DNA from 4 places in the Kitasatospora sp. NPDC058048 genome. Region 1 is predicted to be linked to each of the others. Evidence: riboswitches for the same ligand, from Rfam matches in the RefSeq annotation. Region 1 holds a riboswitch; each other region holds the start of a gene.
The links. A riboswitch is a leader RNA that binds a small molecule or an ion and turns the genes downstream of it on or off. The one in region 1 is predicted to bind cobalamin.
Positions count from the first base shown of each region.

Region 2: linked by a shared signal. The riboswitch ahead of metE (5-methyltetrahydropteroyltriglutamate--homocysteine S-methyltransferase) and the one ahead of ACFVVA_RS04985 (cobalamin biosynthesis protein) in region 1 are both predicted to bind cobalamin.
Region 3: linked by a shared signal. The riboswitch ahead of ACFVVA_RS17185 (CoA-acylating methylmalonate-semialdehyde dehydrogenase) and the one ahead of ACFVVA_RS04985 (cobalamin biosynthesis protein) in region 1 are both predicted to bind cobalamin.
Region 4: linked by a shared signal. The riboswitch ahead of ACFVVA_RS17210 (prenyltransferase/squalene oxidase repeat-containing protein) and the one ahead of ACFVVA_RS04985 (cobalamin biosynthesis protein) in region 1 are both predicted to bind cobalamin.

Region 1 is NZ_JBHVRT010000003.1:263,512-272,292, reverse strand. It holds gene ACFVVA_RS04990 (alpha/beta hydrolase) at 1-350, opposite strand, end outside; cobalamin riboswitch at 719-851, shown strand; gene ACFVVA_RS04985 (cobalamin biosynthesis protein) at 959-1,951, shown strand; gene ACFVVA_RS04980 (cobyric acid synthase) at 1,948-3,486, shown strand; gene ACFVVA_RS04975 (putative cobaltochelatase) at 3,641-5,776, shown strand; gene cobO (cob(I)yrinic acid a,c-diamide adenosyltransferase) at 5,783-6,388, shown strand; gene ACFVVA_RS04965 (cobyrinate a,c-diamide synthase) at 6,393-7,793, shown strand; gene cpt (chloramphenicol phosphotransferase CPT) at 7,879-8,415, shown strand; gene ACFVVA_RS04955 (protein kinase) at 8,618-8,781, opposite strand, start outside.
Region 2 is NZ_JBHVRT010000005.1:121,996-130,776, reverse strand. It holds gene ACFVVA_RS07370 (HelD family protein) at 1-779, shown strand, start outside; gene ACFVVA_RS07365 (zinc ribbon domain-containing protein YjdM) at 938-1,294, shown strand; gene ACFVVA_RS07360 (MFS transporter) at 1,447-2,910, shown strand; gene ACFVVA_RS07355 (MarR family transcriptional regulator) at 2,910-3,362, shown strand; gene cobF (precorrin-6A synthase (deacetylating)) at 3,497-4,267, opposite strand; cobalamin riboswitch at 4,402-4,645, shown strand; gene metE (5-methyltetrahydropteroyltriglutamate--homocysteine S-methyltransferase) at 4,801-7,116, shown strand; gene ACFVVA_RS07340 (SDR family oxidoreductase) at 7,205-8,059, opposite strand; gene ACFVVA_RS07335 (MarR family winged helix-turn-helix transcriptional regulator) at 8,129-8,548, shown strand; gene ACFVVA_RS07330 (ABC transporter substrate-binding protein) at 8,708-8,781, opposite strand, start outside.
Region 3 is NZ_JBHVRT010000014.1:136,515-142,711, reverse strand. It holds gene ACFVVA_RS17190 (acyl-CoA dehydrogenase family protein) at 1-604, opposite strand, end outside; gene ACFVVA_RS17185 (CoA-acylating methylmalonate-semialdehyde dehydrogenase) at 601-2,100, opposite strand; cobalamin riboswitch at 2,312-2,503, opposite strand; gene ACFVVA_RS17180 (rhodanese-like domain-containing protein) at 2,875-4,260, opposite strand; gene ACFVVA_RS17175 (rhodanese-like domain-containing protein) at 4,604-5,008, shown strand; gene ACFVVA_RS17170 (sulfite exporter TauE/SafE family protein) at 5,005-5,754, shown strand; gene ACFVVA_RS17165 (rhodanese-like domain-containing protein) at 5,896-6,197, shown strand, end outside.
Region 4 is NZ_JBHVRT010000014.1:143,549-149,852, forward strand. It holds gene ACFVVA_RS17195 (enoyl-CoA hydratase/isomerase family protein) at 1-781, shown strand, start outside; gene mmsB (3-hydroxyisobutyrate dehydrogenase) at 778-1,665, shown strand; partial or broken gene ACFVVA_RS17205 (enoyl-CoA hydratase-related protein) at 1,677-2,069, shown strand; cobalamin riboswitch at 2,088-2,228, shown strand; gene ACFVVA_RS17210 (prenyltransferase/squalene oxidase repeat-containing protein) at 2,325-3,401, shown strand; gene ACFVVA_RS17215 (flagellar hook-length control protein FliK) at 3,431-3,910, shown strand; gene ACFVVA_RS17220 (adenosylcobinamide amidohydrolase) at 4,334-5,125, shown strand; gene ACFVVA_RS17225 (hypothetical protein) at 5,113-6,304, opposite strand, start outside.

The sequences.
Region 1 (8,781 bases):
TCGCCGAGGAGGACCCGGGGGGTGAAGCGGACCTCGGTGCCGGGGGTGAGCGTGCCCCGGTCGGCGCGAAGCAGCCGGCGGGTGACGCCCCGCTCGTCGCTGTGCAGGACCTCCTCGACGACCGCGTGCCCACCGTCCGCCCACTCGACCGCCCAGCGGCCGGGGCGCAGGCTCTCGGGGCCGCGGGTGAAGGTGACCCGGCCGGGGGCGAGGCCGCGGACCAGGACCGGCCCGGACTCCGGGACGGCGGCCACCGGACGGACCGTCCGCTCGGAGGCCCGACGGCCGATCACCAGCACGGCGGCCCCGACCGCGGCGGCCGCCACGACGGCGGCGGTTCCCCAACGCATTTCGCTCCCCGCTCTGTTGCTCACGGACCGGACGGTGTTCGGGCACCAGTTCACCGGCGCTCCGTCCGCCCGGCCACCGGGCTGGGCCGTCCGGGTCACCCGGGCGGCGGCCCGGCGGCGCCGAGGAGGTGTCGGAAGCGGGCAATGAGGATGGTGGGGCGGGGCGGCGGCGGAGCCGGCGGTGCCCCGGTGGGAGGGGAGGTGGTGTTCCCGGTGGGAGGGACGTGGTGTTCCCGGTGGAGGGCGGCCCCGCGCCGGGCGATCCCCCGGCGCGTCGGCGGCGTCCGCGTGTGACCAACCCCTCCGTGACCTCGGTTGACTCCCGGTTCGGGCCCGTGATGGGATCCTGGGGCCAAACGGAGGCATGGAGAGGAAGCCGGTGGAATTCCGGCGCGGTCCCGCCACTGTCACCGGGGAGCACGCTCGGAACATCGCCACGGCGGCCGTCGACGGCCGCTGGAAGGCTCCGGGGGTGCGTTCGACCCGGAAGCCAGGAGACTCTCGCCCCCGTCACGTCGATCCAGGGCGCGGACCCTGAGTGAGGACACGCACGCGATGCAGGCTGCCCCGCCCCACCGGACTCCGAGCTGCCCTCCGCCGTGCCCCCGATGACCCCGCTCGGGCCCTCCTCCTCGCCGCGCCCGCTGGCCCGCGCCGCCGCGTTCGCGCTCGGCGCCGTCGCGGGCCATGCCGCCGACGCCCGCTTCGCCGACCCCCGCCGGGGCCATCCGGTGGCTGTCTTCGGCAGCGCCGCGACCCGCCTGGAGCGTCGGCTGTGGCGCGACGACCGCGGCGCGGGGGCCGGCTACACGGCGCTGTGCGTGGGCGCGGTCGCGGCGGGCGCGCTCGCCCTGGACCGTACGGTGGGCCGGCGTCCGCTGGGCCGGGCGGTGCTGGCGGCGGCCGCGACCTGGACGGTGCTCGGCGGCACCTCGCTGACCCGGGAGGCGCGCACCATCGGCCGCTCGCTGGCCGCGGGCGACCTCGCGGCCGCCCGGGAGCGGCTGCCGCACCTGTGCGGGCGGGACCCGAGCGCGCTGGACGGCCAGCAGATCGCCCGGGCGGTGGTCGAGTCGGTGGCCGAGAACACCGCCGACGCCGTGGTGAACGCGCTGACCTGGGGCGCCCTGGCCGGCACGCCCGGCCTGCTGGCCTTCCGCGCCGTGAACACCCTGGACGCGATGGTGGGTCACCGCTCGCCGCGCTACGCCCGGTTCGGCTGGGCCTCGGCCCGGCTGGACGACCTGGCGGGCTGGCCGGGCGCCCGGCTGACGGCGCTGCTGACGGTGGCCGCCGCGCCCGAGCCCCGTACGGCCTGGCGGGTCTGGCGGCGCGACGGCTCCGCGCACCCGAGCCCGAACGCGGGCCAGGCCGAGGCGGCGTTCGCCGGCGCGGTGGGCGTACGGCTGGGCGGGGCGCTGCGGTACGGCGAGCGGGTGGAGCACCGGCCCGTGCTGGGTGCGGAGCTGCGGCCGGTGACGGTGGACGACATCGAGCGCGCCTGTGCGCTCTCCCGGCGGGTGGGCGCACTGGCGCTGGGTACGACGGTCGCGGGGCACGTCCTGCTGCGGATGCTGCTGAGGAAGAGGGGACGGGCATGAGCAAGGCGCTGCTGGTCGCGGGGACGACCTCGGACGCGGGCAAGAGCGTGGTGACGGCCGGGATCTGCCGTTGGCTCGTCCGCCAGGGCGTGCGGGTCGCGCCGTTCAAGGCGCAGAACATGTCGCTCAACTCCTTCGTCACCGCCGACGGTGCCGAGATCGGCCGCGCCCAGGCGATGCAGGCGCAGGCCGCCCGGGTGGAGCCGGAGGCGGCGATGAACCCGGTGCTGCTCAAGCCGGGCGCGGACGGCCGCAGCCAGGTGGTGCTGCTCGGCAGGCCGGTGGCGGAGGTGGGCGCGCTGGACTACCGCGAGCGCAAGCCCGTCCTGCTGGAGCGTGCCCTGGAGTGCCTGGCGGACCTGCGCGGCCGCTACGACGTGGTGGTCTGCGAGGGCGCGGGCTCGCCCGCCGAGATCAACCTGCGCGACCGCGACATCGCCAACATGGGCCTGGCGACGGCCGCCGCCCTGCCGGTGGTGGTGGTCGGGGACATCGACCGCGGCGGGGTCTTCGCGGCGATGTACGGGACGCTGGCGCTGCTGTCGGCGGAGGACCAGCGGCACGTGGCCGGCTGGTTCGTCAACAAGTTCCGCGGTGACGCGCGGCTGCTCGCGCCCGGGCTGGAGATGCTGCACGGGCTGACCGGCCGTCCGGTGCTGGGCACGCTGCCGATGCTGCCCGGGCTCTGGCTGGACGCCGAGGACTCGCTGGACCTGTCGACGGTGGTGGACCGGGCGGACGGGCCCGGGCCGTACGGCGCGGACGTGCTGCGGGTGGCCGTGGTGCGCTTCCCGCGGCTGTCCAACTTCACCGACATGGACGCGCTCGCGCAGGAGCCGGGCGTGCTGGTGCGCTGGGCGACCCGCCCGGAGGAGCTGGCCGACGCCGACCTGGTGGTGCTGCCCGGGACCCGGGCCACCGTCGCCGACCTCGCCTGGCTGCGCGAGCGCGGTCTGGAGCCGGCGCTGCGGGCGCGGGCGGCGGCCGGGCTGCCGGTCCTCGGGGTCTGCGGCGGCTACCAGATGCTGGCGCGCTCGATCGTGGACGAGGTCGAGTCGAAGGCGGGGGCCGTCGAGGGCCTCGGCCTGCTGCCGACGCAGGTGCGGTTCGGCGCCGAGAAGGTGCTGGCGAGGCCGGTCGGCGAGGCGTTCGGGCAGCGGGTGGAGGGCTACGAGATCCACCACGGGGTGGTCACCGTCGAGGGCGGGGACACGTTCGTCTCCGACGGCCGGGGACGGAGTCTGGACGGCTGCCGGGTGGGCCCGGTCTGGGGCACGACCTGGCACGGCGCGCTGGAGAACGACGGGTTCCGCCGCGAACTCCTGCGCGAGGTCGCCGCGCTGTCGGGCCGGGCGTTCGTCCCGGCCCCGGACACCTCCTTCGCCGCGGCACGCGAGGCCCGGCTGGACCGGCTGGGCGACCTGATCGAGGAGCACGCCGACACCGACGCGCTGTGGAAGCTGATCGAGGGCGGGGTGCCGGCGGCCGGATCGCTGCCGTTCGTCCCGCCCGGGGCCCCTGGGAGTGACGCATGAGCCGGGTACGGCGGCAGTGCCGGGTACGGCAGCAGAGCCGAGCAGGATCACGGGACCAGGCAGGGTCACGCAACCGGGCAGGATCACCGAGCCGGGCAGGATCACAGGACCGGACAGTGCCGCGGGACCGGGCACGACAGGAGTGGGGTACGGCATGAGTGACGTCCGCTATCCGTTCACCGCGATCGTCGGCATGGCCGACCTGCGGCTCGGGCTGCTGCTGAACGCGGTCTCCCCGGCCGTGGGCGGCGTGCTGGTGCGCGGCGAGAAGGGCACCGCGAAGTCGACCATGGTGCGCGCGCTGGCCGGCCTGCTGCCGTCCATCGCCACCGTGGACGACTGCCGCTTCGCCTGCGACCCGGCCGCGCCCGACCCGCAGTGCCCGGACGGGCCGCACGTCTCCCCGCCCGCTTCCGAACGGCCGGCCCAGCTGGTCGAGTTGCCGGTCGGCGTGGCCGAGGACCGGATCGTCGGCTCGCTCGACCTGGAGCGGGCGCTGGCCGAGGGCGTCAAGGCGTACGAGCCCGGGCTGCTCGCCAGGGCGCACCGCGGCGTGCTCTACATCGACGAGGTGAACCTGCTCCAGGACCACGTGGTGGACCTGCTGCTGGACGCCGCCGCGATGGGCCGCTCCTACGTCGAGCGCGAGGGCGTTTCGGTGCGCCATGCGGCCCGGTTCCTGCTGGTGGGCACGATGAACCCGGAGGAGGGCGAGCTGCGGCCGCAGCTGCTCGACCGGTTCGGCCTGACCGTCGAGATCGCCGCCACCCGGGATCCGGCCGAGCGTGCCGAGGTGGTCCGCCGCCGGCTCGCCTACGACGCGGACCCGGCCGGCTTCGCCGAGCGGTTCGCCGAGGAGGAGCGGGCTCTCGCCGAACGCATCGTCGCGGCGCGGGAGTTGCTGCCCAAGGTCGAGCTGACCGATGTGGCGCTGCGTCAGATCACCGCCGTGTGCGCCGCGTTCGAGGTGGACGGGCTGCGCGCTGACATCGTGATGGCCCGCACGGCCGTCGCACTGGCGGCCTGGGACGGGCGCACCGAGGTGCAGGAGGAGGACGTCCGCAAGGCGGCGCAGCTGGCGCTGCCGCACCGGCGCCGCCGCAACCCCTTCGACGCGCCGGGGCTGGACGAGGAGCAGCTGGAGCGGACGCTGGAGGAGCACGCGCAGCAGGAGGAGCCGGAGCCCGAGGGCGACGGATCCGGCCCGGACGGCGACGGACCGGACGGCGACGGCGACGGCGACGGGCCGGAGGGCGGCCCGGACGGGGGCGGCCCCGACGGCGGCGGCGCGCCCGAGCCGTCCGACGGCGGCCCCGAGGGGTCCGCTCCCGAGCCGTCGGCCCCCGAGGCACCCTCCCCCGAGGGCCCCGAGGCGCCCGCGCAGCAGCCCGTACCCGCCCAACACCCCTCCCCCGCACGGGAGTCGGCTCCGGTCGCGGCCGGGGACCCGTACCGGACGCAGCTGTTCACCGTCAAGGGCACCGGGCACGGCGCCCAGGGCCGCCGCTCCCCCGCCGAGACCACCGGCGGGCACACCATCCGCGCCCGCCGCCCGCAGGGCGCACTCGGCCGGCTGCACCTGACCGCGACCCTCCAGGCCGCCGCGCCGCACCAGGCGGCGCGCGGGCGCAGCGGGCGGGCGCTGGTGGTGCACAAGGACGACTTCCGCGAACAGGTGCGCCAGGGGCGGGAGTCCAACCTGGTGCTGTTCGTGGTGGACGCCTCCGGGTCGATGGCCGCCCGGCAGCGGATGACCACCGTCAAGGGCGCGGTGCTGTCGCTGCTGATGGACGCCTACCAGCGCCGCGACAAGATCGGCATGATCACCTTCCGGGGCGCGGGTGCCGAGCTGGCGCTGCCGCCCACCTCCTCGGTGGAGGTCGGCGCGGCCCGGCTGGAGTCGCTGCCCACCGGCGGGCGGACCCCGCTGGCCGCCGGCCTGCTGCGCGCGCACGAGGTGCTGCGGGTCGAGCGGCTGCGCGACCCGAGCCGGCGCCCGCTGCTGGTCGTGGTGACCGACGGCCGGGCCACCGGCGGGCGGGACGCGCTCGCCCGCTCGCACCGCGCGGCCGCGCTGTTCGCGGCGCAGGGCACGGCAAGCGTGGTGCTGGACTGCGAGTCCGGCCCGGTCCGCCTGGGCCTGGCCCGCACCCTGGCCGGGCTGCTCGGCGGCACCGCCGTCGGCCTGGACGAGTTGCGCGCCGAGGGCGTGGCCTCGCTCGTCCGCGAGAGCCGGTCCGACAACCGTTCTGCGAACCGTGCAACCACCGCGATGCGAAAGGCGGCCTGAGCCGACATGCCCAAGGGTGTCCCCGAGAGCGTTCCCGACGACGGCCTGACGACCCGTCAGCGCCGCACACTGCCGATCACCGCCGTGCACACCGGCCCCGGCAAGGGCAAGTCCACGGCCGCGTTCGGCATGGCGCTGCGGGCCTGGAACCAGGGCTGGCCGGTCGGGGTGTTCCAGTTCGTGAAGTCCGCCAAGTGGAAGGTCGGCGAGGAGAACGCGCTTCGCGTGCTCGGCGCCTCCGGCGAGGGCGGCACCGTCGACTGGCACAAGATGGGCTCCGGCTGGTCCTGGATCCAGCGCTCCGCCGAGCAGGAGATGTCCAGCGAGGAGGCGGCCAAGGAGGGCTGGGAGCAGGTCAAGCGGGACCTCGCGGCCGAGACCTACCGCTTCTACGTGCTGGACGAGTTCACCTACCCGATGCACTGGGGGTGGGTCGACCCGGACGAGGTGGTGGCCGTGCTCAAGGACCGTCCGGGCAGCCAGCACGTCGTCATCACCGGCCGGTACGCGCCCGAGGCGCTGACCGGATTCGCCGACCTGGTCACCGAGATGACCAAGGTCAAGCACCCCATGGACGCCGGCCGCAAGGGCCAGCGCGGTATCGAGTGGTAGGCCGTTGAGCACCGTCCCCCGCCTCGTCGTCGCCGCGCCCTCCTCGGGCGCCGGCAAGACCACCGTCGCCACCGGCCTGATCGCGGCGCTCGCCGCGCGCGGGCTGGCGGTGTCGCCGCACAAGGTCGGCCCCGACTACATCGACCCGGGCTACCACGCGCTCGCCGCCGGTCGCCCGGGCCGCAACCTGGACGCCTTCCTGTGCGGGCCGGAGCGGATCGCACCGCTGTTCCTGCACGGCGCGGCGGGGGCGGACGTCGCGGTGGTCGAGGGGGTCATGGGCCTGTTCGACGGGGCCTCCGGGCGCGGGGAGCTGGCCTCCACCGCGCACGTCTCCAAGCTGCTGCGGGCGCCGGTGGTGCTGGTGGTGGACGGCTCCTCGCAGTCCCGCTCGGTCGCCGCGCTGGTGCACGGCTTCGCCTCCTGGGACCCGCAGGTGCGGCTCGCCGGAGTGATCCTCAACCGGGTCGCCTCCGACCGGCACGAGCAGCTCCTGCGCGAGGCCCTGGAGGAGGGCTCCGGCGTGCCGGTGCTGGGCGCGCTGCGCCGCTCCGCGGCGGTCGCCACGCCGTCCCGCCACCTCGGGCTGATCCCGGCGGTGGAGCGCTCGGCGGAGGCCCTGCGGGCGGTCGCCGACATGGGTGAACTGGTGGCCTCCTCGGTCGACCTGGACGCCCTGCTCGAACTCGCCCGGACGGCGCCGGACCTGGACGCCGAACCGTGGGACCCGTCGGCCGAGGTCACCCCGGTGGCCGGCCGGCCGCGGATCGCGGTGGCGGGCGGCGCGGCCTTCTCCTTCTCGTACGCGGAGAACGCCGAACTGCTCGGCGCGGCGGGCGCGGAGGTGGTCCCGTTCGACCCGCTGCACGCCTCGTCGCTGCCCGAGGGGACGGCCGGCCTGGTGATCGGCGGAGGCTTCCCGGAGCTCTACGTGCGCGAGTTGAGCGGCAACGCCGAACTTCGCGCCGCCATCGCCGGGTTCGCCGCCGCGGGCGGGCCGATCGCCGCCGAGTGCGCCGGACTGCTCTACCTGGGGCGGGAGTTGGACGGCCTGCCGATGTGCGGCGTGCTGGCCACCGACGCCCGGATGACCGAGCGGCTCACCCTCGGCTACCGGGAGGCGGTCGCCCTGCACGACTCCCCGCTGGGCCCGGCCGGCACCAGGCTGCGTGGCCACGAGTTCCACCGCACGGTCTGCGAACCCGGGGCGGGCGAACTCCCGGCCTGGGGCTGGCGCCTTCCCACCGGCCCCCGCACCGAGGGCTTCGGAGGCGGCAACGTGCACGCCTCCTACCTGCACCTGCACTGGGCGGGCGCACCGGCGCTGGCGTCCTCCTTCACGGCCGCGGCGGCGGACTTCGCGGCGGGGGCGGGCTTCGCGACGGGGGCGGCCGGAGCCCTGTAGTCCACGGCTCGTCCCGTCCCCCGGGGCGCCCCCGGACAACGCGGCGACGCCGCGGGGTGTGCCGCCATAGGCTCCGCCCATGCATGTGATCGTTCTCAACGGCGGGTCCAGCTCCGGCAAGTCGAGCATCGCCCGGCGCCTGCAGGAACTGCTGCCGGACCCGTGGCTGCACCTCGGCGCGGACACCATGGTCGAGGCGCTGCCGGCGTCGTTGCGCGACGGAGGCGAGGGGATCGGCGGGCTGGAGGGCGGGAACGGAACGGTCGAGGTCGGCCCGGTCTTCGCCGCGCTGGACGCCGCCTGGACGCTCGGGGTGGCGGCGATGGCCCGGGCCGGGGCGCGGATCGTGGTGGACGAGGTGTTCCTCGGCGGCGCCGCTTCGCAGACCCGGTGGCGGGCGGCACTGGAGGGTCTGGACGTGCTCTGGGTCGGGGTGCGCTGCGATCCTGCGGTGGCCGCGGCGCGAGAGGCCGCGCGCGGCGACCGGGTGGCCGGGATGGCCGCCGCGCAGGCCTCGGCGGTGCACCAGGGCGTCGCCTACGACCTGGTCGTCGACACCTCGCGGGCCTCGGTGGACGACTGTGCCCGGCTCGTCGCCGGGCGCGTGGCGTCCGACGGTTGAGCCGCCCCGGCCGGACCCTGTCGCGCCCCGTCGTACGCGTCCGCACGCCGTCGTCCGGGGCACCGGGTCCGGGCTCGCCGCCTCCGCTACAGCGCGAGGGTCTGCCAGCCCCGGGCGATCTGGTCGTGGACGGCCTCCGGGTCCGGCGCCGGCGACTGGGCCGCCGCCAGCGCCGCGGGCCCGGTCTCCACGATCCGGCGGATCACGCTCCGGTGCTGGTCGCCGCGAACGGGCTGGAGCCGTGCGCCGCGCACACCACGCAGCACGCCCACGCCCACACGTCGGCCGCCGGACCGACCCGCTCCTCGCCGAACTGCTCCGGCGCCATGTACGTCAGGATGCCCGGGCCGCCGCCGGTGGCGGTCA
Region 2 (8,781 bases), on a different contig from region 1:
TGTGGCGCCGGCCGCCGCGCTCGGAGAAGAGCGCCAAGTGGTCCGAGCACGACCTGATGCTGCTGGACGAGGTGGCCGGCCTGATCGAGCGCCCGGCCGGCTTTGGCCACGTCGTGGTGGACGAGGCCCAGGACCTCTCCCCGATGCAGTGCCGGGCGATCGCCCGCCGCAGCGCCTTCGGCTCCCTGACCGTTCTCGGCGACCTCGCCCAGGCGACCGCCCCGTGGGCCGCCCGCAGCTGGCCCGAGCAGCTCGCCCACCTGGGCAAGCCACAGGCCGCGGTGGTGCCGCTGACCACCGGCTTCCGGGTCCCGGCCGCAGTGACGGCCCTCGCCAACACCCTGCTGGGCGCGCTCGACGTGGACGTTCCGCCGGCCGTGTCGCTGCGGCAGGACGGGGAGCTGACGGTGCGGCGGGTGGCCGGGGGCGGCCTGGGCGGAGCGGCGGTCGCGGCGGTGCGGGCCGCGCTGGAGCGCGAGGGCTCGATCGCGGTGATCGCGGCGGACGGCGCGGTGGCGGAGGCCGCCGAGGCGCTGCTCGCGGCGGGGATCCCGACCGGGGCGGCCGAACAGGTCGGCACCACGGCGCGGGTGACGGTGCTGCCCGCCTCGCTGGTGAAGGGGCTGGAGTACGACCACGTGGTGGTGCTGGAGCCGGCCGCCATCGTGGAGGCCGAGGCGCGCGGCCTGCACCGGCTGTACGTGGTGGTGACGCGGGCGGTCTCCCGGCTGGACGTCCTGCACTCCCGTCCGCTGCCCGCGCCGCTGGGCGGGGAGTGACGGCCCCGGCGGGGGGCGGATGGGGAAGGCCGGGCGGGTGCGGCGGCCGGCCACGACCCCGTGCCCACCGGCAGCGGCGGCCGACCGGTGCCGGTACCCCCGCTGACCTCCTCACTCGTGCCCCGGACCAGCTCCGAACAGCTGGATATCCTGAACACATGAGCGACAACCTTCCCCCGTGCCCGCAGTGCTCCAGTGAGTACACGTATGAGATGAACGCCCTCATGGTCTGCCCCGAGTGCGCCCACGAGTGGGTGCCCGGCGGCGCCGACCAGGCCGGCGCGCCGGCCGGCGAGCGCGTGATCAAGGACGCCGTCGGCAACGTGCTGAGCGACGGCGACACCGTGACGGTGGTCAAGGCGCTGAAGGTCAAGGGCAGCGTCTCCGGTATCAAGGCCGGCACCAAGGTCCGCAACATCCGCCTGGTGGACGGTGTCGACGGGCACGACATCGACTGCCGCATCGAGGGCTTCGGTGCCATGCAGCTCAAGTCCGGCGTGGTCAAGAAGGCCTGATCCGCGGGCCTCCAACGGCCGCGCCCCGTCGAGGAGATCGGCGGGGCGCGGCCGTTGCGCTGTCCAGGGCCGGTCGGGGGTGGAGTCGCCTCCCGGATTAGTTGTAGCATCACAATGATTACAACAACACAACTAACTCTGGAGCGTTCGTCATGCCCGATGCCGCTCGACCGCGGCCCTGGCTCGTGCTCGCCATCTGCTGCATGAGCCTGCTGATCGTCAGCCTCGACAACACCATCCTGAACGTGGCCCTGCCCGCCGTCCGGCGCGACCTGGACACCACGGTGTCCGGCCTGCAGTGGACGGTCGACGCCTACACCCTGGTGCTGGCGAGCCTGCTGATGCTCTCCGGCTCGACCGCCGACCGGATCGGCCGCCGCCGGGTGTTCCGGATCGGACTGGTGGTGTTCACCGCGGCCTCCCTGCTGTGCAGCCTGGCCCCCGGGCTCGGCTGGCTGATCGCCGCGCGGATGCTCCAGGCGGTCGGCGGATCGATGCTCAACCCCGTCGCCATGTCGATCATCAGCAACACCTTCACCGACTCCCGGCAGCGCGCCCGGGCGATCGGCGTCTGGAGCGGCGTGGTGGGCATCAGCATGGCCGCCGGGCCGATCATCGGCGGGGCGCTGGTGGAGTCGGCCGGCTGGCGGGCGATCTTCTGGATCAACGTCCCGATCGGCCTGGCCGCCCTCTTCCTCACCACCCGCTACGTGCCGGAGTCGCGGGCGGCCCGCACCCGCCGGGTGGACCCGGTCGGCCAGCTGCTGGTCGTCGTGGTGCTCGCCGCCCTCACCTACGCGATCATCGAGTCGCCGGAGCGCGGCTGGACCTCGCCCGTGGTGCTCGGCTGCACGGCGGCCTCCCTCGGCGCGCTGCTGGGCCTGCTGCGGTACGAACCCCGGCGCACCGACCCGCTGATCGATCTGCGGTTCTTCCGCTCCGCGCCCTTCTCCGGCGCCACCGTCATCGCGGTCGCCGCCTTCGCCGGCCTCGGCGGCTTCCTCTTCCTCACCTCCCTGTACCTCCAGGACGTCCGCGGGCTCGACCCGCTGCACGCCGGACTCTTCATGCTGCCGATGGCGGTCATGTCGCTGCTCACCGCGCCGCTGTCCGGCCGGATGGTGGCCGCCCGGGGGCCGCGCACGCCGCTGCTGCTGGCCGGGGCGGCGCTGACCGCGAGCGCCGTGCTCCAGGCGGTCGGCTACTCCGAGCACCTGCCGAGCTGGCTGCTGGTCCTCGCCTTCCTGCTCTTCGGTACCGGCTTCGGCCTGGTCAACGCGCCCATCACCAACACCGCCGTCTCCGGGATGCCCCGCTCGCAGGCCGGCGTGGCGGCGGCGGTGGCCTCCACCAGCCGACAGGTCGGCCAGTCCCTGGGCGTCGCGGTCACCGGCGCCCTGATGGCCGGCAGCGCCCTCGCGAACCCGGCGGCCTTCACCGGGGCGGCCCGGACGGCATGGTGGATCATCGCCGGCTGCGGCGTCGCCGTGCTGGTCACCGGTACGCTCACTTCCGGCCGCTGGGCCCGGGCGACGGCCGAGCGCACGGCGCGGCGGCTCGCCGCCGAGGAGTCGGCCGAGGGAAGCACGGAGACGAAGGAGACGGTGGACGCCTGATGGAGCGCCTCGACACCGGTGGGCACCCGGAGGGGAGCGGGACGGACGCCGCGACGGCGGCCCGGGTCTGGCAGGGGATGTACGCGCTCGTGCTGGAGCGCCACGACCGCCGCAGGACCGTCGCCGAAGCCCTCGGCATGAGCTTCAGCCGGGTCAGGGCGCTGCGCCGGCTCGCCGCCGGCCCGATCACCCTGCGGGAGCTGGCCGAGCGGCTGACCGCCGACCCGCCGTACACCAGCGTCATCGTGGACGACCTGGTGCGGCGCGGGCTCGCCGAGCGCATCACCAACCCGGCGGACCGGCGCTCCAAGCTGGTCCACCTCACCGAGGAGGGCGAGGCGAAGGCCGCGCTCGCCACCGGGATCCTCGCCACGCCGCCGGACGCGCTGCTCGCGCTGCCGCCGGAGGACCTCCGCGCGCTCGACCGGGTGGTGGCGAAGCTCCTGGACTGAGGCCGCCGCCCGATGCGGCGGGCCGTGACAGGCCGGTGCTCCGGCGAGGACGCCGGGCGGGACTTCTCCGCCATCATCACCATGCTGAGGGAGAGCGGCGCGTGAGTGCGCGCCGACCGCGTGCCGGCCGTCCGTCAGGCGTCGGAGCCGCCGTCCGAGCGTCGCAGCAGGTAGGTGTCCATGATCCAGCCCTTGCGCTCCCGGGCCCGCTCACGCAGCTCGCGGATGCGCGGGGCGGCCTCGGCGAGCGGACCGGAGACGAGCACCTCGTCGGGGGTGCCGAGGTAGGCGCCGTAGTGGATCTCCAGCCCCTCGGGGTCGATCCCGGCGAAGGCGGCCCGGCCGTCGAGCATCACCACCACGTCGTCCACCCCCTCGGGGAACCCCTCGGCGAGGCGGCGGCCGGTGGTGATCTGCACCGGCCGGCCGACCCGCGTCAGCGTGGTGCGGTGCCGGGCGGCGAGCGCGGAGACGCTGCTGATGCCCGGGATCACCTCGTACGCGAAGGGCACGCCGCCCCGGTTCGACACGTCGTCCACCACGGCGATGACGCTGTCGTAGAGGGCGGGGTCGCCCCAGACCAGGAAGGCGCCGTTCTCGCCCGGGCCGAGGTGCTCGGCGACCAGCCGTTCGACCAGATCGGCGCGGCGGACGCGCCAGTCGTCCACGGCGGCCGCGTACGCCGGGGTGGCGCGGTCCCGTTCGGCGTCCGGCGCCGCGACCACGCGGTGCCCGGGCCGTCCGTGGTCGGCCAGCATCCGGCGGCGCAGCCCGATCAGGTCCTGCCGTTCCTCGCTCTTGTCGAGGATGAAGAAGACGTCGGTGCGACCGATCGCCTTGACCGCCTGCAGGGTGAGGTGGTCGGGGTCGCCCGCGCCGATGCCGATGACGAAGATGTGCCGCATGGGAGCCATTCTGCCGCCCGCTCCCGGGTGCGCCGCCCGCTCCCGGGTGCGCCGCCCGGGAGCGGGCGCGGAGCCCGCGTCTCAGCACGCGGACGCCTTGCGAGATTTCCGCCTCGACGCCGACGGTTTGCCCCTAAGCTGGCGGTGCAGCTGGTTCGCCCTGTCCGCCAGGCAGGGTGTCGTAAGAGGGAACCCGGTGACGCCTTTCAACTGGCCAGTCCGGGACTGCCCCGCAGCGGTGAGTGGGAACGACCGCCGTCATACGCACTGGACCCGGGACGGGTCTGGGAAGCGACGGCCAGTAGGTGTCCGCCCCGGTTTCGGCCGAGGTGGGTGTGCCCGCGAGTCCGAAGACCTGCCACTGCCCGTGCGCGAGCGTTCGCGCCCGGCCATCCGGTGACCTCGTGGGCGGGTCGGCGACCATATCGGGCGGAGCCGCGCACGGGTGCGGTCGTCGGTCCGGTCCGTCATCCCTTCGCGTCCTCGTGCCGTCACCGGGCACTTGAGGATCCAGACTCGCGAAGGAGAGTCCCTTGACCACGAAGTCCGCAGCCGCGGCGAGCGTCGCCACCGCCCACGGCTACCCCCGCCAGGGCCGGGGCCGTGAATTGAAGAAGGCGATCGAGGGGTACTGGAACGGCGCGGTAGCGGCCGAGGCGCTGCTGGCGACCGCCGCCGACCTGCGTCGGACGAACTGGCAGCAGCTCGCCGACTCCGGCGTCGAAGAGGTGCCGACCGGCGACTTCTCGCTCTACGACCACGTGCTGGACACCACCGTGGCGGTCGGTGCGATCCCGCCGCGGCACCGGGAGGCGGTCGACACCGACCCGCTGGACGGGTACTTCGCGATGGCGCGCGGCAACCAGGACGTCGCCCCGTTGGAGATGACCAAGTGGTTCGACACCAACTACCACTACCTGGTGCCGGAGTTGGGCCCGGACACGGTGTTCGCCGCGAACCCGGCCAAGGCGGTCGGCGAGCTGCGCGAGGCGCTGCTGCTCGGCCACGCCGCCCGGCCGGTGCTGGTCGGCCCGGTGACCTACCTGCTGCTCGCCAAGCCGGCGCCCGGGGTGACCGCCGACTTCCAGCCGATCACCCTGCTGGACCGGCTGCTGCCCGTCTACGCCCGGCTGCTGGCCGAGTTGCGTGCCGCCGGCGCCGCGTGGGTGCAGCTGGACGAGCCCGCGCTGGTGCAGGACCGCACCCCGGCCGAGCTGAACGCGGCCGCCCGCGCCTACCGCGAGCTGGGCGGTCTCACCGAGCGGCCCAAGCTGCTGGTCGCGAGCTACTTCGACCGGCTCGGCGAGGCGCTGCCGGTGCTGGCCAAGGCCCCGGTCGAGGGCCTGGCGCTGGACTTCACCGGCCCGGCCGCCGCCAACCTGGAGGACCTCGCCGCCGCCGGCGGCCTGCCCGGCAAGCGGCTGGTGGCGGGGGTGATCGACGGGCGCAACATCTGGATCAACGACCTGGAGAAGTCGCTGGCGACCCTGGCGACCCTGCTGGGCCTCGCCGGCACCGTCGACGTGGCGCCGTCCTGCTCGCTGCTGCATGTGCCGATCGACGCCGCCGCGGAGCGCGACATCGACCCGCAGATCGCCCGCTGGCTGGCCTTCGCCCGGCAGAAGGCCGGCGAGGCGGCACTGCTCGCCCGGGGCCTGCGCGAGGGCACCGGCGCGATCACCGCCGAGCTCGCCGCCAACCGCGCCGGCCTCGCCTCCCGCGCCAACTCCCCGATCACCCGCGACCCGGCGGTGCGCGCCCGCGCCGCCGCCGTCACCGTCGACGACACCCGGCGCGCCCAGCCCTACCCCGTACGGGCCGAGGCCCAGCACGCCCGGCTCGGGCTGCCGCTGCTGCCGACCACCACCATCGGCTCCTTCCCGCAGACCACCGAACTGCGCACCGCCCGCGCCGATCTGACGGCAGGTCGGATCGACGCCCCGGCCTACCGGGAGCGGATGGAGGCGGAGGTCCGCGAGGTCGTCGCCTACCAGGAGAAAGCCGGGCTGGACGTCCTGGTGCACGGCGAGCCCGAGCGCAATGACATGGTCCAGTACTTCGCCGAGCAGCTCACCGGCTACCTCGCCACCCGGCACGGCTGGGTCCAGTCGTACGGCACCCGGTACGTGCGCCCGCCGGTGCTGGCCGGGGACATCTCCCGTCCGCATCCGATGACCACCGACTGGTTCGGCTACGCGCAGGGCCTGACCGACCGCCCGGTCAAGGGCATGCTGACCGGCCCGGTCACCATGCTCGCCTGGTCCTTCGTCCGCGACGACCAGCCGCTCGCCGACACCGCCCGGCAGGTGGCCCTCGCCCTGCGCGAGGAGGTCGTCGACCTGGAGGCGGTCGGCGCCGCCGTCGTGCAGGTCGACGAGCCGGCGCTGCGCGAGACCCTCCCGCTGCGGGCCGCCGCCCGCCCGGCGTACCTGGCGTGGGCCACCGAGGCCTTCCGCCTCGCCACCTCCGGTGTCCGCGCGGACACCCAGATCCACACCCACATGTGCTACGCCGAGTTCGGCGCGATCATGACGGCGATCGACGAACTCGACGCGGACGTGATCTCGTTGGAGGCCACCCGTTCCCACATGGAGGTGGCCGGCGAGCTGGCCGGGGCGGGCTATCCGCGCGAGGTCGGCCCCGGCGTCTGGGACATCCACTCCCCGCGCGTCCCCAGCACCGACGAGGCCGTCTCGTTGTTGCGCGCGGGCCTGGCGGCGATCCCGGCGGAGCGGCTCTGGGTCAATCCGGACTGCGGGCTGAAGACCCGCGGCTGGCCGGAGACCCGGGCCTCGCTGGAGAGCCTGGTCGCCGCGGCCCGCCTGCTGCGCGAGGAACTCGCCGGCTGACGGCGGCCGGGGTGGGCGCGGCAGCCTTGCCGCGCCCACCCCGGTCCCGGCCATCGTGCCGCTCGCGGGCCTCCTGCCCGGTGATCGGCTAGGCGACCCAGCCGGAGGTGAGGCCCTGGACGGCCGAGCCGTCGAGGTCCTTGAGCTTGACCCCGGCGAAGGCCCGGGCGGCGTCGGAGGTGAGCATCCGGAAGGCGGGTCGTTCGGCGGCGAGCAGGTCGAGGATCCCGGCGGCCACGTCCTCGGGCGCCTGGGCGTTGGCGAAGGCGCCGCGGGTGCGGTCCAGGTAGGCGGCCAGGGCCGGGGCGTACGGCCCGGCCTGTTCGGTCGCGTCGTCCGTCAGGCCCACGTTGCCGACGAACTCGCTGGCCACCGCGCCCGGCTCGACGACGCTGACGGACACACCGGCGGTGGCCGCGACCGGGGCGAGGGACTCCATGTAGCCCTCGACCGCGAACTTGGCGGCGCAGTAGGCCTCGTTGAAGGGCTGGCCGACCACGCCGCCGACGCTGGTCACGGTCAGCACGCGGCCCTTGCTCGCCCGCAGCAGGGGCAGGGCGGCCTTCGTGACGTGCAGCACCCCGAAGAAGTTGACCTCCATGACGGCGCGGACGTCGTCGACGCTCTCCTGCTCCAGGGTGCCGATGTGGCCGGCGCCGGCGTTGTTGACCAGCGCGTCCAGCCGGTCGACGCCGGCCAGGCAGGCTTCGACCGACGCGGGGTCGGTGACGTCGAGCGTCCGGAGGTCGACGGTGACCCCGGCTTCCTCGGCGGCCGCCAGCAGCGGGCCGGCCTTGGCGGTGTTGCGCATGGTGGCGATGACGTGCCAGCCGGCGCGGGCGGCGGCGGCGACGGCGGTGGCCAGGCCGATGCCGGAGGAGGTGCCGGTGATCAGGACGGTCCGGTCGCTCATCTCGCTGGACTCCCAGTGCTTATGGATCATAACCAATATGATTCATAACTATGTGGGCTGACATTTCACTTTGTCAAGCACCTGGATAGTCTGGTGGTCATGTCCCACCCATCGGATGACCTCACCCAGGAGATCGTCGGACTCTTCGCGGCCGTCAACCGCCGCTACGGCCGGGAGTCCGAGGCGGCCGCGGCGGCCCACGACCTGACCGCGCTGCAGGCCAAGGCGCTGCTCGCCGCCGAGGTTCCGGTCCCGACGCGCCGGATCGCCGAGCGGCTGCACGCGGAGCCGTCCAATGTGACGGTGATCGTCGACCGCCTGGAGTCCCGCGGCCTGGTCGAGCGCAGCGTCGACCCCGCCGACCGTCGCGTCAAGCACGTCGCCGCCACCGCCGCCGGCCGCGAGGTCGCCGCGGATCTGCGCGCCCGCATGCCCTTCGCCGGCGACCCGCTGGCCCGGCTCGACACCGAGCAGCGCGGGTCGCTGCGCGAACTCCTGCGGCTGGTCCTGGAGGCATGACGGCGGACCCCCGGGCAGCTGCCCGGGGGTCCGTTGTCCACAACGCGTCGCCGCCGGCCCGCGCCGCCGGTGGGAACCGCCGGAAGGGCCGTCACCGCATTCGCTGCGACGGCGGCCCTTCGGAATGCTCGGGGGGGGGTAATTCCCCGGCCGGGGCGGCTACTTCGCGCCGAAGGCCTTCTCGATGTCCTCGACGACCTTCTCCGCCGCGATCGGGCCGGAGCTGCTGCTCC
Region 3 (6,197 bases), on a different contig from region 1:
TCTTCTTCTCGTCGGGCCCGAAGGCGACCCCCGGGTCGTCGCGCTCGACGACGAACGCGGAGATCCCGTCCGGCCCGGGGGCACCGGTCCGGGCCAGCACCACGTACACCTGCGAGGCTCCCGCACCGGAGATGAACTGCTTGACGCCGTCCAGCACCCAGTGGTCGCCGTCGCGCACGGCCCGAGTGGCGATCGCGGCCGCGTCGGAGCCGGCACCGGGCTCGGTCAGGCAGTAGCTGCCCAGGTGCTCGGCCGTGCAGAGCGCGGACAGCCAGCGAGCGCGCTGCGCCTGCGTGCCGTAGCGGTCGAGCATCCAGGCGACCATGTTATGGATGGACAGGTAGGCGGCGATGGACGGGCAGCCGGTGGCGAGTGCCTCGAAGGCCACCACGCCGTCCAGCCGGGAGAGTTCGGAGCCGCCCGCGCCCTCCCGGACGTACACGCCGGCCAGACCCAGGTCGGCTGCCTTGCGCAGCACGTCCACCGGGAAGTGCTTGGCCTGGTCCCACTCCACGGCGTGCGGCGCGAGGTACTCCTCGGCGAAGGCCCGGGTGGTCCGGGCGATGGCGCGCTGGTCCTCGGTGAGGTCGTGCATCGCGCTCATCCCATCGTCGGCATGGTGAAGCTCGCGCCCTCCTTGACCCCGGAGGGCCAGCGCGAGGTGACGGTGCGGGTGCGGGTGTAGAAGCGGATCGCGTCCGGCCCGTGCTGGTTGAGGTCCCCGAAGCCGGAGCGCTTCCAGCCGCCGAAGGTGTGGTACGCGATCGGCACCGGGATCGGCACGTTGACCCCGACCATGCCGGTGTTCACCCGGCGGGCGAAGTCCCGGGCGGTGTCGCCGTCCCGGGTGTAGATGGCCACGCCGTTGCCGAACTCGTGCTCACTGGGCAGCCGCAGCGCCTCCTCGTAGTCGGCGGCACGCACCACGGTCAGCACCGGGCCGAAGATCTCCTCCCGGTAGATCCGCATGCCGGGCGTGACCCGGTCGAAGAGGGTGGCGCCCAGGAAGTAGCCGTCCTCGTTCCCCTCCAGGCGGAAGTCCCTTCCGTCCACGACGAGTTCGGCGCCCTCCTCGACCCCGAAGTCCAGGTAGCCGCGGACCCGGTCCAGCGCGTCACGGCCCACCAGCGGGCCGAAGTCGGCCGCCGGGTCGTCCGAGCGCCCGACCTTGAGCGCGCCGATCCGCTCGACCAGCTTCGCCACCAGGGCGTCCGCGGTCTCCTCCCCCACCGGGACGGCCACCGAGATCGCCATGCACCGCTCGCCGGCCGATCCGTACCCGGCGCCGACCAGCGCGTCGGCCGCCTGGTCGAGGTCGGCGTCCGGCATCACGATCATGTGGTTCTTGGCGCCGCCGAAGCACTGCGCCCGCTTCCCGTGCGCGGCGGCGGTGGCGTACACGTACTGGGCGACCGGTGTGGAGCCGACGAAGCCGAGGGCCTGCACCCGCGGGTCCTCCAGCAGGGTGTCCACGGCCTCCTTGCCGCCGTTGACCACGTTGAGCACGCCCGGCGGCAGCCCGGCCTCCAGGAACAGCTCGGCCAGCCGCAGCGGCACCGAGGGATCGCGCTCCGAGGGCTTGAGCACAAAGGCGTTTCCGCAGGCCAGCGCGGGCGCTGCCTTCCAGAGCGGGATCATCGCCGGGAAGTTGAACGGCGTGATGCCCGCGACCACGCCGAGCGGCTGGCGCATCGAGTAGACGTCGATGCCGGTGCCCGCGTTGTCGCTGAACTCGCCCTTCAGCAGGTGCGGGATCCCGGCGGCGAACTCCACGACCTCCAGCCCGCGTTGGAGGTCGTTATGGGCGTCGGCCACGGTCTTGCCGTGCTCGGCGGAGAGCAGCCGGGCCAGCTCCTCCTTCTCCTGCTCGACCAGCTGCAGGAAGCGCAACAGGACGCGGGCCCGCCGCTGCGGGTTCCAGGCGGCCCACGCGGGCTGGGCCTGCGCGGCGTCGGCGATCACCGCCTCGACCTCGGCGCGGCTCGCCAGGGGCACCCGGGCCTGCACCCGGCCGGTGTTGGGGTCGTACACGTCGCCGAAGCGACCGGAGGTGCCGACGGTGGGCTTTCCGGCGATGAAGTGGGTCAGTTCTCGGACCATCGGTTCCTTCTCTCGACAGGGGTGGGGAGAGGAGGAATGGAGGCCGCCGCCGACGGGCGGGCGCACGGTGATGCGGCCCCGCAGCGTCACGGTGGCGGTGGCATGACGTACCGTCAGAGCAGGTGGGCTCCGACAGCCGTCGGCACAGGACAGCCAGGAGCAGCGGAACGGGAGCAGCCCGGAGTCATGCGTGTCGTCTCCATCCTCGTGGAAAACACGGATCACCCGCGGCCGGTATCCTGACTCCCGGATCACCGCACGCCCTCAGGCCTTCCCGGCTGGCTGCCAGTGGCTGTCATCTGCGAGGACGGACTCCCCGGTCACAGTGGCGGGACCGTGCCGGACTCACACCGGCTTCCCTGACACCGCGGACCTGTCATCGACCATATAGTTGGACGTCCTAGTAAGTCCAGGGATTCGTGCTCGCGTCGCACCACCGTGATCTCGCCACGCCGAGCTCTCCCCGGCCTCGTTCCGGGGCCTGGCACCCAGGACCCGAAGCAGACCGGCCTGCAAACGGGGCCTGGGCGAGTGCCATCCCGATCTACTGCAACAGCTCGTCCGAGCCGGCAGCCCGCAACACCCGATGCTCGCTGCTGAAGCAGACGTGCGACGAGGGGGATGCCGGCACTTCCCCGGGCCGGATCATCGGCACCAGCACGGTCGCGACGCTCGCCGGACTCCAGGACCGGGATCCTGTCCTGAAGTCCGGTGGCAGGCGCGGCTTCGGGAGCACCCCGCGGCCCCGACGGGGGTGGCCCGGGGCAGCTGGGTTCAGACCCGGGCGGGGTGGGTGAGGGTGTGCCAGGCGGCGTAGCCGCCGAGGAGGTCGGAGATCTCGGTGTGGCCGTGGTGGCGCAGCAGGCTGGCGGCGATGGAGGAGCGGTGGCCGCTGGCGCAGTGGACGACGAGGGGGCGGTCGGTGGGGATCTCGTCGAGGCGGCCGGGGAGTTCGGTCAGGGGGATGTGCAGGGATTCTTCGATGGAGCCCGTTTCGCGCTCGCCGCAGGTGCGCACGTCCAGGACGGTGGGGGGCTGCTCGTCGGCGAGCGCGGTGCGGAGCCGGTCAGCGGTGAGGCGGCCGGCGGGGGTGACCTCGTCGGCGAGGGCGGGCAGGGCGTTGCCGGGGTTGCGCAGGTAGCCGGCGATGTGGTCGAAGCCGATGCGGGCGAGGCGGGTGATGACCTCGCCCTCGCGGTCCTGCGGGGCGATGATCGCGATGCTGCTGTCGGGGGTGAGGACGGTGCCGGCCTGTTCGGCGAAGCGGCCGTCGACGGGGACGTTGATGGCGCCGCGGATGTGTCCCGCGCCGAACTCCTGGGGGCTGCGGGCGTCGAGGACGACGGCGCCTGCGTAACGGGCCTCCTTGAAGCCTTCGGGGCACAGGGGGCGGGCTGCGTTCGTGGGATCCAGCAGCGGGCGGTCCTGCCGGTTGAGGGCGGCGTCGTGGCCGAAGTAGGCGGGGGCGGTGGACTGGCCGGCGGTGACGATGCGGACGAAGGTGTCCTGGTCCATGGGCCGGCAGGCGTAGTTGGTCAGTCGCTGCGCCCCGATGGTGGACTGGCGGTCGGCGGAGAGGTTCTTGCCGCAAGCCGAGCCGGCACCGTGGGCGGGGAAGACGAGGGTCTCGTCGGGCAGGCCCATCAGCTTGCGGTGGACGCTGTCGTAGAGCATCGCGCCGAGTTCCTCGGCGGTGACGCCGGCCGAGGCGAGCAGGTCGGGACGGCCGACATCACCGATGAACAGGGCGTCGCCGGTGAGCACACCGTACGGGACGGTGTCGTCGGGCTGCTCGAAGACCAGGATGCTGATCGACTCGGGCGTGTGGCCGGGGGTTTCGAGGACCTGGACGGTGACGTCGCCGAGTTCGATCCGCTCTCCGTCGGTGAGCTTGCGGATGGGGTACTCGGTCTCGGCGCGGTGACCGTACCCGATCCAGGCGCCGGTGCGGGCGGCGAGTTCGAGGTGGCCGGCCAGGAAGTCGGCGTGGAAGTGGGTGTTGATGACGCCGACGACGGTCAGGCCACGCGCCATGGCGTCGGCGAGGTACTCGTCGACGTCCCGGCGGGGGTCGACGATCACGGCCTGGCCGGTGCGTTCGTCGGCGATCAGGTAGGAGGCCTGGGAGAGGCAGTCGAGGTAGTACTGGCTGAAGATCACGGGGTTGTCTCCTCCGGGTCGGGCCTTGGCCTTCTCCTGGTTGGCGAAGCCGGATTCCTGGGCGCCACAGCGCCATCGTGATACCCCCCTCGGTATATTTCCGAGCATACGGCTTCGGGAGCCGATACGGGCGGGGGTATGTCCGAACGATTTCGATAATACCCCCGGGGGTACTATGGTGAAGCCATCGAGGGGGTCGGCCACCGCCGCCGAGCCGATACGGGCGGGGCCGAGGACGCACCGGCCACGCCGCCGTACCGGGCCGTCGGGCCCGTACGGACGCCCGCGCCGCCCCCGACCCACCGGACCACTGCGATCCGGTCTGCACCACTGGAGACACCGCATGCCTTTGCTGCCGCACGCCCACGGGGCCGCTCCCCACGAAGACCGCGCCCGCGGACACCGCACCCCCGGGCGGACCACCCCCACCGAGGCCCACGAACTCGCCCGCACCGGCGCCGCCGTGCTGCTCGACGTCCGGGAGGCCGCCGAGTTCACCGCCGGGCACGCCCCCGGCGCGCTGCACCAGCCGCTGATCGGCCTGGTCGCCGGTGTCCCGCTGCCGCCCGCGGCGGCCGGCCGGACCGTACTGGCGATCTGCCGCTCCGGCCACCGCTCCCAGCGCGCCGCGGAGCTGCTCGCCGAGCGCGGCGTCGAGGTGCTGAACGTGGCCGGCGGCATGAACGCCTGGGCCCTGTCCGGGCTCCCGGTCACCACGCCCGACGGAAGCGCCGGGCACGTGATATGACCACGCTGCTCCTGGCACTCGCCGCCGGCGCGGTGGTCGGCCTCGCCCTGGGCGGGCTGGGCGGCGGCGGCAGCATGCTCGCCGTCCCCGCCCTGGTCTACCTGCTGGGTTTCAGCCCGGCACTGGCCACGACCGCCAGCCTGGTGATCGTCGCCGCGACCTCGCTGACCGGCCTGATCGCCCACGCCCGGGCGGGCCGGGTCCGCTGGCGCACCGGCGCCCTGTTCGCCGCCGCCGGACTGCCCCTCGCCGCGGCCACCGGGGCGCTGTCCGCCCACCTGCCGGGCGCGCTGCTGACCGGCGCCTTCGCGGTACTGGCGGCGCTCGCGGCCTTCCGGATGCTGAGGCCGCCCAAGGCCGGAGCGGCGGAACGTTCCGCCGCAGGACTCGGCCGCTCCACGGCCGCCGGCGCCGGGCTCGGCGCCGTCACCGGACTGCTCGGCGTCGGCGGCGGCTTCCTCGCCGTACCGGCCCTGGTCTCGGTGCTCGCCTTCACCATGGCCGAGGCGGTCGGCACCAGCCTGCTGGTCATCACCGCCAACTCGCTCGCCGCCCTGCTGCCCCGCCTGGGCGCGACCGGCGCGATCGACTGGGCCGTGGCCGCGCCCTTCACCGGGGCCGCGATCCTCGGCGCCTGGGACGGCAAGCGGCTGGCCGACAAGCTCAGCGGGAGCACCCTTCGGAAGGCCTTCGCCGTCGCCCTGCTCGCCGTCGCCGCGCTGATGCTGATCACCACGCTGGCCTGATTCACCACGCCGGGCCGATCAGCACACCGGGCCGACCACCGCAGCGGGCCGGCCACCGCGCCGCCGCGGCGGGCCGACGCCCAACCCCCCGATCCCCCATCCCCCAGCCACACCCCCTTCCCGAGAGGACCCCGCATCCCCATGACCACGCCGCTGACCGTCGAGCAGTTCCAGCCCCGCCTCGGGCAGCTCACCCTCATCGACGTCCGCTCCCCCGGCGAGTACGCCGCGGGCCACATCCCCGGCGCCCTGAACGTCCCGCTCGACCAGCTGGACCGCGCCCTGCCCACGCTGCGCGAGGCCGCCGCGCACGGCGAGATCGCCGTCGTCTGCGCCGCCGGGCCGCGCGCCGACAACGCGTGCCGCCAACTGTCCGACGCCGGCATCCCGACCCTCACCCTGACCGGCGGCACCAACGCCTGGGCCGACGCCGGCCGGCCGCT
Region 4 (6,304 bases), on a different contig from region 1:
CCGGATCGCCCGCTACCCCAAGCCCTACGTCGCGCTCATGGGCGGCATCGTGATGGGCGGCGGGGTCGGCGTCTCCGCCCACGGCAGCGTCCGGATCGTCACCGAGACCACGCGCGTCGCCCTCCCGGAGGCCGGCATCGGCTTCGTCCCCGACGTCGGCGGCACCTACCTGCTCGCCCTCGCCCCCGGGGAGCTCGGTACCCACCTCGCCCTCACCGCGGGTTCCGTCGGTGCCGCCGACGCCCTGCTGTGCGGGCTCGCCGACCACTTCGTCCCCGCTGAACGACTGCCCGCCCTGCTGGACGACCTGGCCGAACTGCCCGTCCACGACGCCCTCGAACGGAACGTCGAGCCCGCGCCGACCGGTGCGCTGGCCGACCGACGCGGGTGGATCGACAGCTGCTACGCGGCCGGAACCGTGGAGGAGATCCTGGACCGGCTGCGGGAGAGCGGCGAACCCGAGGCGAAGAAGGCCGTCGACCGGATCGCCGCCAACTCCCCGACCGCCGTGAAGGCGACGCTCGCCGCGCTGCGCCGGGCCCGGGCACTCGGCCCGCTGGAGGCCGTCCTCGACCAGGAGTACCGCACCTCCTGTGCGGCGCTCGCCACGCCGGACCTCGCCGAGGGCATCCGGGCCCAGGTGATCGACAAGGACCGTTCGCCACGATGGCGTCCGGAGACGCTGAGCGCCGTCGAACCCGCCACCGTGGCCCGCTACTTCGCCCCGCTCGGCGAGCGCGAACTCGGCCTTGCCACCACAACCCCCCTGGAGCGCTGGTGACCCTCACCATCGGATTCATCGGACTGGGCAACATGGGCGGCCCGATGGCCGCCAACCTTGTCGAGGCCGGACATCAGGTGACCGGCTACGACCTCGCGCCGGAGGCGCTGCGGCAAGCGGAGACGGCCGGCGTCCGCCCGGCGGCCTCCGCCGCCGCGGCGGCCCGACAGGCCGACGTCGTCATCAGCATGCTGCCGGCCGGCCGCCACGTCCTGGCCGCCTACGCGGAGCTGCTGCCGTCAGCCCGTCCGGGCACCCTCTTCGTGGACTGCTCCACGATCGACGTCGCCGACGCCAGGGAGGCGCACGACCTGGCCGTACGTGCCGGGCAGCGCGCGGTGGACGCACCGGTCTCCGGTGGGGTGGTCGGCGCGACGGCTGCGAGCCTGACCTTCATGGTCGGCGCCGAAAAGGCCGAATTCGCCGCGGTCAAGCCCGTGTTGGCGGTCATGGGGCGCAAGGTGGTGCACTGCGGCGCGGCCGGTGCCGGCCAGGCGGCGAAGATCTGCAACAACATGATCCTCGGCATCTCGATGATCGCGGTCAGCGAGGCCTTCGTGCTCGGCGAGAGCCTCGGGCTCAGCCACCAGGCGTTGTTCGACGTGGCCTCCACCGCCTCCGGGCAGTGCTGGGCGCTCACCAGCAACTGTCCCGTCCCCGGGCCGGTGCCGGCCAGCCCGGCCAACCGCGACTACGCCGCCGGGTTCGCCGCCGCCCTGATGGCCAAGGACCTCGGACTGGCCGCCGGCGCGGCCGAAGCCGCGGGCCTGCCCACGGAACTCGGGCGCAAGGCAGCGCAGTTGTACGCGGACTTCGCGTCGTCCGAAGGCTCGGGCCTGGACTTCTCGGCGATCATCACCACCTTCGGGAAGGACACCGCATGACGTAGGAGACGATCCTGGTCGAACGCAAGGGCCGGGTCGGGCTGATCACGCTCGACCGCCCGAAGGCGCTCGACGCGCTGAACACCCAGCTGATGAACGAGGTGGTCGCGGCCGCGGCCACCTTCGACCGCGCCCCGGAGATCGGCTGTCTGGTGGTCACCGGTTCGGAGAAGGCCTTCGCGGCCGGCGCGGACATCAAGGAGATGCAGTCCCTCGAGTTCGTCGACGCCTGCCTCGGCGACTGGTTCGCCGCCCGGGACCGTTTCGCCGCCCTGCGCAAGCCCGTGGTGGCGGCCGTCGCGGGCTACGCGCTGGGCGGCGGTTGCGAGTTGGTGATGATGTGCGACGTCCTGGTGGCGGCGGACACCGCGGCGCGCGTGGCATCGGGGTCCGGGCCCGGGATCCCTTGACCCGCTGTTCGGGCATCGTCATGATGGGCCGTCATGTTGTGACTCCGCCGCTGGGGGAAGTCCGGTTCGAATCCGGCGCTGACCCGCAACGGTAGGCCGCCGACCCCGCGTCGGCGGCGAGCCCGAGTACCCGTCGGCGGAGGTGTGTCACCCCTCCTCCCGTCGTGGTCTGCGGGCCGGAGCCCGCTGGCCCCTCGGCGCTCGCCGACGCCTTCCGGGCCCCTGCGCCCAGGCCCGGAAAGGCATCCCATGCCCGCTGTTCGCCGCTCCCTCGGTCTGCTCGCGATACCCGCCCTCACGCTCGCCACCGCACTCCCGGCGGCCACCGCCGCCCACGCTGCTCCCGCCACCTCGACGTCGTCGCCGACGGTCCGTCCCGACGCCGCCGCGGGTGGCTGGCTGGCCCGCCAGCTCGTCGACGGCGACCACTTCGAGTCCGTCTTCAACGGGACCGCCTACCCCGACCAGGGCCTGACCATCGATGCCGTGCTGGCCTTCGCCGCGTCGCACAGCGCCGACGAGGCCGCCGCGAAGGCCACCGCCTGGCTGGCGAAGCCCGAGATCATCGGCGGCTACCTCGGCGACGGCACCACCGAGGCCTACGCGGGCGTGACCGCCAAGCTGCTGCTCGCCGTCGAGGTGCGCGGCGGGAACCCGACGGCCTTCGGCGGGGTCGACCTGCCGGCCCGGCTGCGCTCGCTGCAGACCGCCGAAGGCCGCTTCTCCGACCGCTCGCAGTGGGGCGACTACAGCAATGCCTTCGGCCAGTCGCTGGCCCTGATCGCCCTGCACCGCACGCCCGGTGACGCCCCGGCGGCGGCCGTGGACTACCTCGCCAACAGCCAGTGCGCGGACGGGGGCTTCCCCGTCTCCTTCGGCCAGGCCGCCTGCACCAGCGACCCGGACGCCACCGCCCTGGCCGCCCAGGCCCTCGCCGCCACCGGCCGCACCGCCAAGGCGAACGCGGGCCTCGGCTGGCTCACCGCCCACCAGAACGCCGACGGCGGGTTCGCGGCTGCCGGGTCGACCACCTCCAACGCCAACAGCACGGGCCTGGCCACCCAGGCGCTGCTCTCCGGTGGACGCCTCGGCTCCGGTCTCAAGGGCTGGGGCCGGCTGGTGAAGTTCCAGCAGGGCTGCGCCGCCGACCCGGCGCTCCGCGGCGCCGTCGCCTACGACGCCTCCGGCTTCAACGCGGGCAACGGCGCCCGGGCCACCGCGCAGGCCGTCCTCGGCCTCGCGGGTACCCCGCTGGCCACGCTCTCCGCCGCCGGGGCCCGCCCGGACGCGCCCACCCTGGCCTGCCCGACCCCGGCCACGCGCTGAACACACCTGACACCAGGAGGATTTCACCGATGACCGACACCTTCACGGCGGGCCGCCCGGCCCGCCGTACGCTCGGCTCGATCGCCGCGGCCGCCGCCCTCACCGCCGGACTGCTCGGCGTCTCCGCCGTCCAGGCCCCGCAGGCGCAGGCGGCCGCTTGCAGCGGGACCACCGGAGTCACCGTCGTGGTCGACTTCACCGCCGTCGGCGGCGGCGTCCAGACCGGCTGCGCGCCCGGTGACCCGGCCAGCGGCCTGGCCGCGCTCACCGGCGCCGGATTCTCGTACGCCTTCCATCCGCGCTACCCGGGCTTCGTCTGCACCATCAACGCCCTGCCGACGACCTGCACCAACCCCACCGGCAGCGCCTACTGGTCGTACTGGCACGCCCAGCACGGCGGCCCCTGGTCGTACAGCAGCCTCGGTGCGGGCAGCTACAACCCGGCACCCGGAGACGTCGAGGGCTGGTCCTTCGGCGCCGGCGCGCAGCCGGGCATCACCGCCCCCTGACCCGTCTGCCCGTACACGTCGACGCCCCGGCCTCCCCGATGAGGGAGGCCGGGGCGCAGGGGTCAGGCGTGGGGTGCCCGCCGGCGCCGGACGAGGTGGTCGTACAGCACGGTCAGCCCGCCCAGCCCCGCCAGCAGGCCCACCACACCCACGTAGCAGCCTGCCACCCATCGGGAAGCACCGATCGGAACCCGTCCCCCTGCTCCGTGAAGCCGACGGGCGATCGCCCGCCGAGACCATGATCCTCCTCCGCCCGGCCACTCACCGGACCGGTCGCGGGAGCCGCCGTCGCGGCGGTCCCGGCGCTCGGTACGCTCGGCCGTACGGATCCCAGGCGCCACCGTCGGCGCGGAGGCGTTCCTGGCGAGGAGGTACCCGCCGCGGACACCGGGGGATCGCTCCCTCGAAGGTGGACCGTTTCTCGTGGTGATCCCGCAGCAGAAGTCCGACGGCCCGGCGGAGGCCGGCCGGTCGCCCGGCGGCCTGGTGATCGAACGGGCGTGCCGCACGGAGGAGGGGGCATGCCGCCACCTGTTGGTCTGGCGCTGCGGGCCCGGCTGGCGGCTGCTCGGCAGCGCCGTCCTCGGCGGTGGCCTCGGCGAACGGGAGTGGGTGGTGAACGCACAGGTCAGGCCGGGATACAGCCGGATGGACCCGGAGCAGCACCTGGCGGAGCTGGCTGCCGCGGAGCGGCTGCGGGGCGCCGGGGCGGGGCTGATGACCGCCGCCCAGGTGGACGACTTCACCTGGGCGTGCGACGGCGGGGCCTCGGCGGTGGTCACGACGGGGATCGGCGTGCCGATCTGGGCCGCCGAGCCCGAAACCGCCCCGGCCCACGCGTACGTGCCGGGCACGATCAACATCCTCGTCGTCGTCCCGGCGGCGGTGTCCGACGCGGGCCTGGTGAACCTGCTCGCCACGGCCACGGAGGCGAAGGTCCAGGCCCTGTTGGACGCCGGCTACGACTGCTCCGGAACGCCCTCCGACGCGGTGTGCGTCGCGGTGCGGCGCACCGGGGCGGGCGACGAGCCGGAGCCGTTCGGCGGCCCGCGCTCGCTGTGGGGCGCACGGGTGGCGCGCGCGGTCCACGCGGCCGTTCGCGCGGGGGCCGAGACGGACCGCGCGCGCCGGGCCCGGGGGCCCGCACCCGAACACGCACGGCCGATGCAGGACTGCCGCCGCAGCTTCGTCCTGTCGGTGGATCAGCTGCCGTAGCGCAGCGAGACGGTGTCGCCGAGGTGGACGGTGGTGGCCCGGGTGGCGGCGGTGGAGGCGGTGCCGTCGAGACTGACCTTCCAGGTGGAGGAGCCGCTGTTCGCGGTGCCGTTGAGCGCGGTGACGGTGCCGCCGCCGGTGGACGGGGTGACGGAGGTGACGCAGCCGCTCGGAGTGGCGGTGCCCGCCGCGTCAAGGACGTCGCCGAGGGTCGTGGTGGTGCCGGTGGGGGTGAGGGTGACGGCGCAGACCTTGAGGTTGCTGGTGCCGTCGTCGACGACCAGGGCGAGCTTCGCGGCCGTACCCGCGGTGAAGTCGCCGGTGGCGGCCCAGACGGGCTCGCCCGAGGTGGTCGGTGTCGGCGGGGTGGCGGTGAACCCGGCGCCGGCGACGGCGCGCAGGCCGTCGACGGAGGCGTAGGGGGACGGGGAGGTGTCGGTGGGCAGGTACTTGAAGCCGCCGCCGGGCTTGAACTGCTGGGCGATGAGGAAGTCGAGCGGGGTCTTGCCGGTACCGCTGGTGAAGTCGGTGCCCTGGGGGTTGATGCCGCAGGCGTTGAGGCCGGACACGGCCCAGCCGTTGGAGTCGGTGTTGACGCCGAACATGGCGTTGAAGGCGCCGGAGGAGGCGAGCTTGCCCTTGAGGAAGTTCTTCGCGGCCACGACCGCGGCGTCGGTGTTCGGGACGCCGCCGGCACACAGGGAGGCCATGGCGGCACCGGTCATGTCGATGTCGCTGCCCTGGGCGAGAGCCGTCGGGTCGCCGGCGGCCTTGCTGTAGTTCCAGCCGCCGTCGTTGTGCTGGTTGGCGCGCACGGCCGCGACCGAGGCGTTCAGCAGGGCCTGCGGGACGCGTTGGCCGCCGCTCCGGGTCTTGGCGCCGCCGAGGGCGAGCAGGCCGAAGACGGTCCCGTTGAAGTTCGCGGACGGGCCGTAGTAGCCGGGTTCGGCGGTCTGCCAGTAGGCGGCGAGGTCGGCCACGAGGTTGCGGGCCGGGCCGATCCGCGCGGGGTCGATGCCGGCCGCGTAGGAGTTGAGGATGCCGCGCTCGTAGTCGGTGACGACCGGCGAGGCGCTCGGCCAGCTGTTCGCGGCGAGCTGGTTGCGGTAGACCAGGCGCGCGTTCTTGCTCGTGTCACCGCCAGGGGTGACATCGGCCGCGGCGGTGCCGGCGGCGGCG